2 regions of the Abyssisolibacter sp. ZYX002 genome follow, and region 2 is predicted to be linked to the other one. Evidence: riboswitches for the same ligand, from Rfam matches in the RefSeq annotation. Region 2 holds a riboswitch; the other holds the start of a gene.

Region 1 (4,884 bases), on a different contig from region 2:
CAATAAAACTTTGAAAATTATTTGTCTAGTAGAACATCCCATAGCAATAGAAGCTTCGATAACACCTTTATCAACTTCCTTTAGAGAGTTTTCTACTATCCTAGCTATAAAAGGTGAAGCGGATATAGCTAGGGGAACAATACTTGCTGTAGTACCAATAGAAGTACCTACTATGAGTCTTGAAAGCGGAAAAACCAATATCATCAATATAACAAATGGTAGAGATCTACATATATTGACTATAAAGCTTAGTATAGAATTAAGAGTTCTTTTTTCATATATCCCATTTTTTTCAGTAATAAATAGTAATATACCAAGAGGGAAACCAAGTAAAATAGCAAAACTACTAGATAGTATTACCATATATATAGTTTCAAATAAAGAAGGTAAAACTAAACTAATAAAATTACTCATTACGAATCACCTCCAATCTTATAGATTTTTCATTAAGATAATTTATAGCCTTGTCAATTTCATTATCATCACCTTTAAATGCAACCACCAAAGTTCCTAAACTAGTAGACAATAGCTCATTAATATGGCCCGAAAGAATATTTATAGATATATCAAAAGATTTAATTAAATCAGATATAATAGGTTGGTGAGAGATATCACCATTAAAAATCAATTTATAAACTTTAGAGCTATCAGATAATGTAGCTAGACTTATATCATCTTTAGTCATATGTGATATGAATGCTTTAGCTGTGTTAGATTGAGGATTGCTAAACACCTTGTTAACGGTATCAAGCTCGATTATTTTTCCATTTTCCATGATAGCTACTCTATCACAAATATCTCTGATTACTTCCATTTCATGAGTTATCAATATAATAGTGATATTAAGTTTATTTTGAATATTCTTTAATAGCTTTAAAATTGATTTAGTAGTTTTAGGATCAAGGGCACTAGTAGCTTCGTCACATAATAATATATCTGGGTTATTGGCTAAAGCTCTAGCTATAGCAACTCTTTGCTTTTGACCTCCACTTAACTCGCTTGGATAACTTAAAGCTTTATCACTTAAACCTACTAAGTGTAAAAGTTCTTTAGCCCGTTTATTTATAGTATCTTTATCAAAGCCAGCTATTTCAAGAGGAAATGCTATATTTTTGATAACAGTCCTTGATTTTAATAGATTAAAATGTTGAAATATCATACCTATTTTTTTTCTAAAAACATTTAATTGTTTTTTGTTTATACTGTTTATATCAGTATTGTTAATGAGAATAGTTCCACTTGTGGCTTCCTCTAATCTGTTTATCAACCTGATAAGAGTAGATTTACCAGCACCACTTAAACCTATAATGCCGAAAATTTCATTTTCATTGATATCTAAACTTATGTCGTCAACAGCTGTAGTTACAGTAGAATTGTTGGTATATGTTTTAGTCAGATTTTTTATTTTTATCATATTGCACCTCCAGTTAAATATAAAAAGCTTCTTCCCTAAAAAGAAAGAAGCTACAGACAGTTAGACAAAAACCCAATTTCTGAGTTGTTACTAAAATTTCCGTTGCTCACTTATCTCTAAATAAGCTCTGCCACTCAATTTTAGAACGCCCCCGACTTGTGCTTTTACTACAGTCTAGAAATTTAATGACTTTGTCATAAATAAAATAAAAGCTTCTTTCTAAAAGAAGAAAGAAGCTTTTTAAAAAAAACCGCTTCCCTCATCTTTCGAAATTATTCGCAGGATTTAGCACCTCGTACATAACGTACAGGTTGCCGGGTTTCATAGGGCCAGTCCCTCCACCACTCTTGATAAGGAAATCAAAATTATATTCAGTTATTAAAATCTATTATAGATGTATTCTAAATAAAAGTCAAGAAATTTTAATATATTAACCATTTTAAGTAAAAGAATAACAATAAATCCTGAAATTTGAGGATAGTAGAATGTACACAAGGTGATAAATCAAACTATACTATATTATATTATGTAATATATTTAGTGTGAAAAAATATTAGTTATGGTAGAACAATGTAGATTAAGTCCATATAGCTAAATAACTACAATTAAAAACTAAAGTATTAATACTAAGAGTTTGGCTAGTTTAACAAAGTAAAAATATATCCTTTCAACTATTGAGATTGTTTGATATAGTGATATAATAATCATATATATAAATTAAATAATATCAAAGGTGCTCATAAATAGTGAGCTAAGAGGGAAAGAGGTGAAAAACCCCTACAGCCCCCGCTACTGTAAATAGATATGAAATCTTAATACCACTGACTATGTTGGGAAGGAAAGAGAGTAAAGAAATCTATGAGTCAGGAAACCTGCCTTTGATTGAGGATTGTAACTACTTCGGTGGGAAGTGTGTTAATATTAACATTCGATTATTAAAACACATAATTTCCATATGTGTTTTTTGCATTTAAAAATAAAACATAAGAATTGGAGTGTACAAAGGTGAAAAAAAATATAATGTTTCAAGGAACAGGGTCATCGGTTGGCAAAAGCTTATTAACAGCGGGTTTATGTAGAGTATTAGTTCAGGATGGATACAAAATAGCACCGTTTAAGTCGCAAAATATGGCATTGAATTCATTCGTAACAAAAGATGGCAAGGAAATGGGGAGAGCTCAAGTTGTACAGGCAGAAGCAGCTAACATACAGCCAACAGTAGAAATGAATCCTATACTACTCAAGCCTTCTAGTGATGTTGGATGTCAAGTTATAGTAAATGGACAGGTTTATAAAAATATGGACTCGTTTGACTATTATAACCACAAATCAGAGTTAAAAGAATGTATCATGAAGGCTTATAACAAGCTAGATGAAAAGTATGATGCCATCGTAATAGAAGGAGCAGGTAGTCCGGCAGAGATAAATCTAAGAGATAATGATATAGTAAACATGGGTATGGCAGAAATGGTCGATGCTCCAGTTTTGCTGATTGGAGACATAGATAGAGGGGGAGTATTTGCATCAATATATGGAACGATTAAGCTTTTGACAGAAGAAGAACAAAAGAGGATAAAAGGATTTGTAATAAACAAGTTTAGAGGCAATGTTGATATACTAATGCCGGGAGTAAAGATGATAGAGGAGAAAATAGGTATCCCATGCTTAGGAGTAATACCTTATATGAATCTTAATATAGATGATGAAGACAGCGTGACCGAGAGGTTTAAAGACAAAGGCAATGGAGATATCAATATAGGAGTAATCAAGCTTCCTTATATATCTAATTTTAGTGATTTTACACCACTAGAATTAGAGCATGGCATAAACGTAAGATATATACTAAATCCTAATGATTTTGATGATATTGATTTATTAATAATACCGGGAAGTAAAAATACTATAAAAGATATGAGATATTTATATGATACGGGTTTTGACAAAATTATATATAAACTTCACAAAAAAGGAGTTCCTATAATAGGTATATGTGGAGGATATCAAATATTGGGACAAACAATAAGTGATCCTGAAAATATGGAATCAACCACTAAGCAAATTAATGGACTTGGTCTACTAAGAACTAAAACTGTGATAACAAATAGTAAAGAGACAGTTCAAATTACAGGGATAATTAACAAAGATATAATATTAGGAGATGAACTTAAAAATACAAAAGTAAGTGGCTATGAAATCCATATGGGACAAACGGAGCTATTAGATGCAGTAACGCCATTTATTAAGCTAGAAGATGGTAGATTTGACGGAGCAACTGATGAATCAGGAAATATAATAGGAACATATCTACATGGAATATTTGAAAATGATGATTTTAGAAAGTCAATAATAAAAAAATTACTTAGTAAAAAAGGATTAGAGCTTAAAGAGAATGATATGAGCTATGAAGAATATAAAAAAAGAGAATATGATAAATTAGCTGATTTAGTTAGAAATCATCTAGATATAAGCAAAATAAAAGGTATCATGGGACTATAGTATGCAAAACGTAATAATGCTTACAGTAGCAGTAATATTAGATTTGATATTAGGTGATCCTAACGGATGGCCACATCCTATTATTTATATAGGTAAAATGATTAGGAGTTTAGAATCTAGGATAAGAAAGCAAAAGATAATATCAGAAAAATTAGGAGGTTTTATTTTGCTAATATTAAGTGTAGCTACAGTAGTGGCTATACTGAGTTTAATGTTATATATTGCAGGTAAAATTAATAATTATGTGAAGATCATTTTGTCTATATATTTTATATATACTTCATTGGCGTCAAGATGCCTTCATGTAGAGGCACTAAAAGTATATAATACACTAAAAAGTGATGATATAAAGAAAGCTAGAATTCAAATATCTTACCTTGTAGGCAGAGATACAAGTAGTCTTACTAAAGAAGAAATAACAAGAGCCACAATAGAGACAGTAGCTGAAAATACAATAGATGGCATACTTGCCCCTTTGCTTTACATAGCTATAGGATTTATGATAGGATACCCTGTTCAATTAGTATATATCTATAAAACAGTAAACACACTCGATTCAATGGTAGGATACATACAACAGCCGTATAAAGATATAGGGTATGCTTCAGCTAGATTTGATGATGTTTTAAACTATCTGCCAGCAAGGATAGGTAGTATATTTATGCTATTAGGTGGAGGATTACTAAAATACAATATAAAAGATGGATGGAAGATACTATTAAGAGATAAAAGGAATCACAAAAGTCCAAACTGTGGATATCCTGAAGCGGTAGTAGCAGGCCTTTTAGATATACAGCTTGGAGGCACTAATACTTATTTTGGGCAAAAACTGTACAAACCAACATTAGGAGATAAAAAAAGAAATCTACAAGCACATGATATAAAATCAACAGTTAAAATAATGTACAGTTCATTTATATTAGCGTATTTATTTATAGTGTTTATAATATAGAGAAGGTAGGTAATCAGATGAA
Region 2 (4,884 bases):
TGGCAGGAGTTACAAAAATATGCTTGGGATAAGCATAATGTCCTTATTGGGTTTACAGAAGTGCCAAGAGAGTATATTTTTAAGAGAAAGGCTTTATTATTTAAATATGCTATCGTTTGTATCCAAGAAATGAAAGAAGAAGCTATTAGTAAAGCACCTTTAATTGAAGCTAGCTATGAGGCATTGCGTGTGTATAACAGTTTAGGCAAAGCCACTAATGATATGACTAGATGGCTAAAAGAAAATTATGGGATTAAATGTATGGCTTGTTCACCTATGGGAGGGCTAGTAGATACTGTACCTTTAGCTCAAAAAGCAGGGCTAGGAGGAGTAGGGCATAATGGATTATTGATAACTCCACAATTTGGACCTAGACAAAGGATATCTGTGATATTTGTAAATAGACCCATATTTGATTTTACAGATAGCAAAGAACATTTATGGATTAATGAGTTTTGTAAAAATTGCAGGACATGTGAAAGAAAATGTGAGGCAAATGCGATTTATACTAATAAAATCAAAAATGATACTACAGGATTTGTTACTTCTATAGATAGAGAAAAGTGCTACCCCTATTTTTCAAAGACTGGAGGTTGTGGAGTGTGTATCAAAGTATGTCCTTTTTCAAAAGGTAATAGTAGCTATGAAAAAATAAAGGATAGATATTTTAGTAAGGAAAAAAAGTATATTAATTAAGGTATATTCTCAAAACAAAATGATTTAGTAAGCTTGTATACAGTCAACCTCCAGCAGTATAAAAAACACAAGAGGTCTACAGCATGAAAGATGGCTTGAGATACCTGTTTCGACAAAGAAATACAAATATTCTATGTATTCACAAAAAATAAGAAGTGTGTTATAATGAAGGTCGAACGTTTTTAGTGTAACTATGAGGAATTTAAATATAAATAAACTTAATGATAAGGTAAATATACTAACAGATAGAGTTGAAAACAAGAGATTAAATTGCAGATATAATAAACTGCTGAGTAATATATGTTATATAAATAAACTGAATATAAATGTATAGGTGCTAATATAATTATTAGATAATAGGGAAGCTAGGTGAAATTCCTACACGGGCCCGCCGCTGTAAATAGCTTATAGTGTTCATATACCACTGCCTTTTTGGTGGGAAGGTTGAATATCTTAGAAAGCTTAAGTCAGAAGACCTGCCTTAACATAGATTGCATGACTCTACGGGATCTAGAGGTAGTATAATCATATTAGATGATGTACATATCCCCACCGTTATTCGTAATGGTGTTTTTTATTTGGTTAAATTCCTAGGACATGCTTTCTAGTAGTATCTATAACATTAATAAATAAAAAATAAGAGGTGGATTATGAACGTCAAAAAAATTAGTATTATAGGGGTATTTATTGCTTTATCAATAGTGGGGTCATTTCTCCCAATACCATCACCAGCAGGGACTGTTGCATTTGATTCAATGCCTGCATTTATTGTTGCTGTTATAATAAATCCAATAATGGGCGGAGTTGTAGGTGTGATGGCACATTTGTTGTCAGCATTATTAAAAGGATTCCCGATGACAGCACTTGTACATTTATTAGTAGCTTGTATGATGTTTTTTACGGTCTTTGTATTTGGAATAATATATAATAAAAATTATAAAGTAGTTTCTGTAATAATAGGAACAGCATTGAATGGGCCTGTGAGTCTAGTACCATTTATATTTATATTTGATGTTAAATTCTTTTACGCAATGTTATTGCCTCTTACGGTAGCTTCATTATTAAACATTGTAGTAGCTGTATTGGTTATACCAAAATTAAAGGAGATAGTTACTAATGAATAGAGATTTAGTTAGTTTTGATATAGGTTTAAATAAAAAACTTGTAGTTACTACAGACTGTAGTGGTAGTTGTGGTATGCTTGAGTTTGATGATGTCAAGGTCAGTAATGAAGTAGTCGCTTACTTTACTGCTAGAGTTGCATTGATGGAACTTATGAGTACAAAGGCTGTCCCGATAGGGTATAGTGTGCTTAATCTCACATCCAAGAGCTATGAGCCTATTCACTTAGGTGTCAAGAGAGCTCTTAGAGAATGTAATATAACAGACCTTAAGAGTATAAGTAGCTCAGAAACTAACTTTATCATGAGACAAACAGCTATAGGGGTAACGTTTTTAGGTATACTAGACTGTTTTCATAAAGAAGATTATAAAGATGATATTGCATATGGTGTTTTTGGTAAGCCTTTAGTGGGCAATGAGGTTCTTGAGCAGATAGATGATGTATTATCTTTAGAAGATTTCAGTAAGATTTTAAAAGATGACGATATATTAGAAATAATACCTGTAGGCTCAAAAGGTATAAAAACAGAGTTTGAAGGGTATTTTGATAAAAAATTGATAGATAATAAAGCTATAGATATAATCAAATCAGCTGGTCCATCTACATGCATTATAGTAAGCTACAAATATGATAGTAATAAATGCTTAAAAGAAAGATATAAAGATTTGTTTTGTGATTTACAAATAATAAAATAGCCACAAATTGAAGTGAGTGTCAATTTACAAATGGACACTCTTTTTATTACAACATTTTGAAAGTTTAATACTTTTTTGTAATGTTTTGCGAATTATTTTTAAGAGAACGTAAAAATATAGTTAAATAAAAATAACTTTTATAGAAAATATTGACATGCAAAAAATCGCTTGGTAAAATTATTAATAACACCAACCAAATAATATACATTCCAATATACAAATCTTTATACTACTTGTACACATATTCAGATATATATCCTATAAAACCAGAGGGGTGATAAATTTGAAATATGAATGTAGTGATATCTTTATGATAAGGACACCGAGCTTACCTATTGAAAAATTTCTATGTTTACAAAATTCCGATAATGATATGAAGAAATTCATTACAGACAATAAGTTATATGATTTTATAAATGAAAGTTTACTATTTTCTAGTAGGTCTTTGCAGAAATCTTTAGACAAAGATATAAAAAAGAAAAAGAAGTTAAATAATTATAATCTTAGTCTTATTAAATATGTTACAAGAGCATCGACTAGACCAACTCCATATGGGTTACTTGCAAGTGTTGGATTGGGTAGATTTATGGATGCTAAAGATACTCAGATAATAATAGATAATGATAAATTTATAAGAGATGCTAATATAGATAATTATTGGATTTGTTGCATTATACAAGAACTAGAAAAGCAAGATGAGATTTTAACGAAATTAAACTTTAAGTTCAATACACTTTGTTATAAATATGGCGATAGGATGAAAAATCCTTACGATTCGAATTATGGTGTTATTAGCGGTAATGAAGAGTTTGTACAAGAGAATAATATTAAGCATTCTGCATTAGTTGATTTAGTTAAAAAATATTCAGAAAATTTTATAAATTTTGAAAAATTAAAACTCATCATTTCTCAAAAATACGAAGGAGTTCCAGATTCTTTGGTAACTAATACTTTAAAAAAGTTAGTTGAAAACGAATATTTACTATCAGATTTGAGAATCCCTGCTTACTGTGATGACTGCTTAGAACATGTTATACAAAAGTTAGAGGAGATAAAATATAATGGCGAGAAAATGTACAAGCTTAAAATATTAAAACAACAGATAGATAAATACATCAAGAGTGATAATTTCAAAGAAGGAGCAGTCGTAATACAGGATATAATTAAAGTCACAGAAAGTATAAGCAAATCAAAAGACTATTTAAAGGTAAATAGGGGATTAGTCTTTAAAGAAAACAATTTACCTTATGAACTAAAAGTGAAAATGGAGAGTTTCGTAGATGTATTAAGCGATATATCTGTAAATCAAAAAGTGTTTTCTAAGCTTGATAAATTCATTGATAAATTCTCAGAAAACTATGGTTTTGGGGTAGAAGTTCCATTAATTGAAATAATTGATGCTAATGGATTTGATGGATTATCATTAATTCAAAGCACTGACAAAAAGACTTTTGAAAAAGAAACAATGGTTAAAGGTATCATTGATAGAAAAATCTTATATGCACTAATGAAGAATGAGGAAGAGATTAACCTAAAAAAGTCTGATTTTGAAGACGTAATAAAAAAATATCCAATAAATAATCATGCTAAATCCTTTGACATCAACTTCTTTATAACGAAGGCAGATGGTGATTACAATATAACTGTTGGACCTAATATCGGAGCATCTAAGGGAGGCAATATGTTCCAAAGATTTGCAAACTGCTTTGATAAAGAAGATTTCAAAGAATACAACAAGATATATGAGAAAGAGAAGATGACCTCAGATGACGAATATGTATTAGTGGAAGCTAGAGAACTCAATGTAAGAGGTAGAGCTAATAATATAACAAATAAGTTCATGAATTATGATTATTATATACCAATAGCGTTAACTGATGAGGATTCATCTAAGCAAATCACAATAGAAGATTTAGTGGTGGGATTATCTCGTAATAGAAAAGTGTATCTAAAAATAAATGGTAAAGATAAGATGTGCAAAATTGTAACAGATAATATGCTAAATACAAGAGCAAATAGTAAGTTATTGAGACTGCTAAAAGAGATATCTTCGAGCTATGAGAGCAATATCATAAATAGATTAGTTTCATTATATGACAACAAGTATACCTATGTACCGAGAATCAAATTAGAGGGAATTACAATACATCTTAGAAGATGGATGCTTTCAGAACATATGGTTGATTTAGAGAACTTTGAGAAATTTAAGAATAGTTTAGAAGGTTTTTGTAGTGAATACTCTGTAGATAAGCTAGTTTATATGTGTGAATATGACAATAGACTGATACTGGATTTAGATAAAGATGAATCTATAAAAATACTTTATTCAACTATAAAAAAACAAAGAGATATTAAACTATGTGAATTAGA

Evidence for each region. Region 2 has a riboswitch for cobalamin ahead of P3X86_RS04675 (ECF transporter S component). Riboswitches for the same ligand answer to the same signal wherever they lie in the genome.
Region 1: it holds a riboswitch for cobalamin, as region 2 does, so the genes downstream of both, P3X86_RS10975 (cobyric acid synthase) here and P3X86_RS04675 (ECF transporter S component) in region 2, are expected to answer to the same signal.

The regions. Positions count from the first base shown of each region.
Region 1 is NZ_JARMXH010000003.1:196,101-200,984, forward strand. It holds gene P3X86_RS10965 (methionine ABC transporter permease) at 1-414, opposite strand, end outside; gene P3X86_RS10970 (methionine ABC transporter ATP-binding protein) at 407-1,414, opposite strand; SAM riboswitch class I at 1,671-1,771, opposite strand; cobalamin riboswitch at 2,129-2,308, shown strand; gene P3X86_RS10975 (cobyric acid synthase) at 2,435-3,910, shown strand; gene cbiB (adenosylcobinamide-phosphate synthase CbiB) at 3,912-4,862, shown strand; gene cobD (threonine-phosphate decarboxylase CobD) at 4,880-4,884, shown strand, end outside.
Region 2 is NZ_JARMXH010000001.1:1,029,552-1,034,435, reverse strand. It holds gene P3X86_RS04680 (4Fe-4S dicluster domain-containing protein) at 1-696, shown strand, start outside; cobalamin riboswitch at 1,012-1,194, shown strand; gene P3X86_RS04675 (ECF transporter S component) at 1,347-1,820, shown strand; gene P3X86_RS04670 (hypothetical protein) at 1,813-2,514, shown strand; gene P3X86_RS04665 (lantibiotic dehydratase) at 2,798-4,884, shown strand, end outside.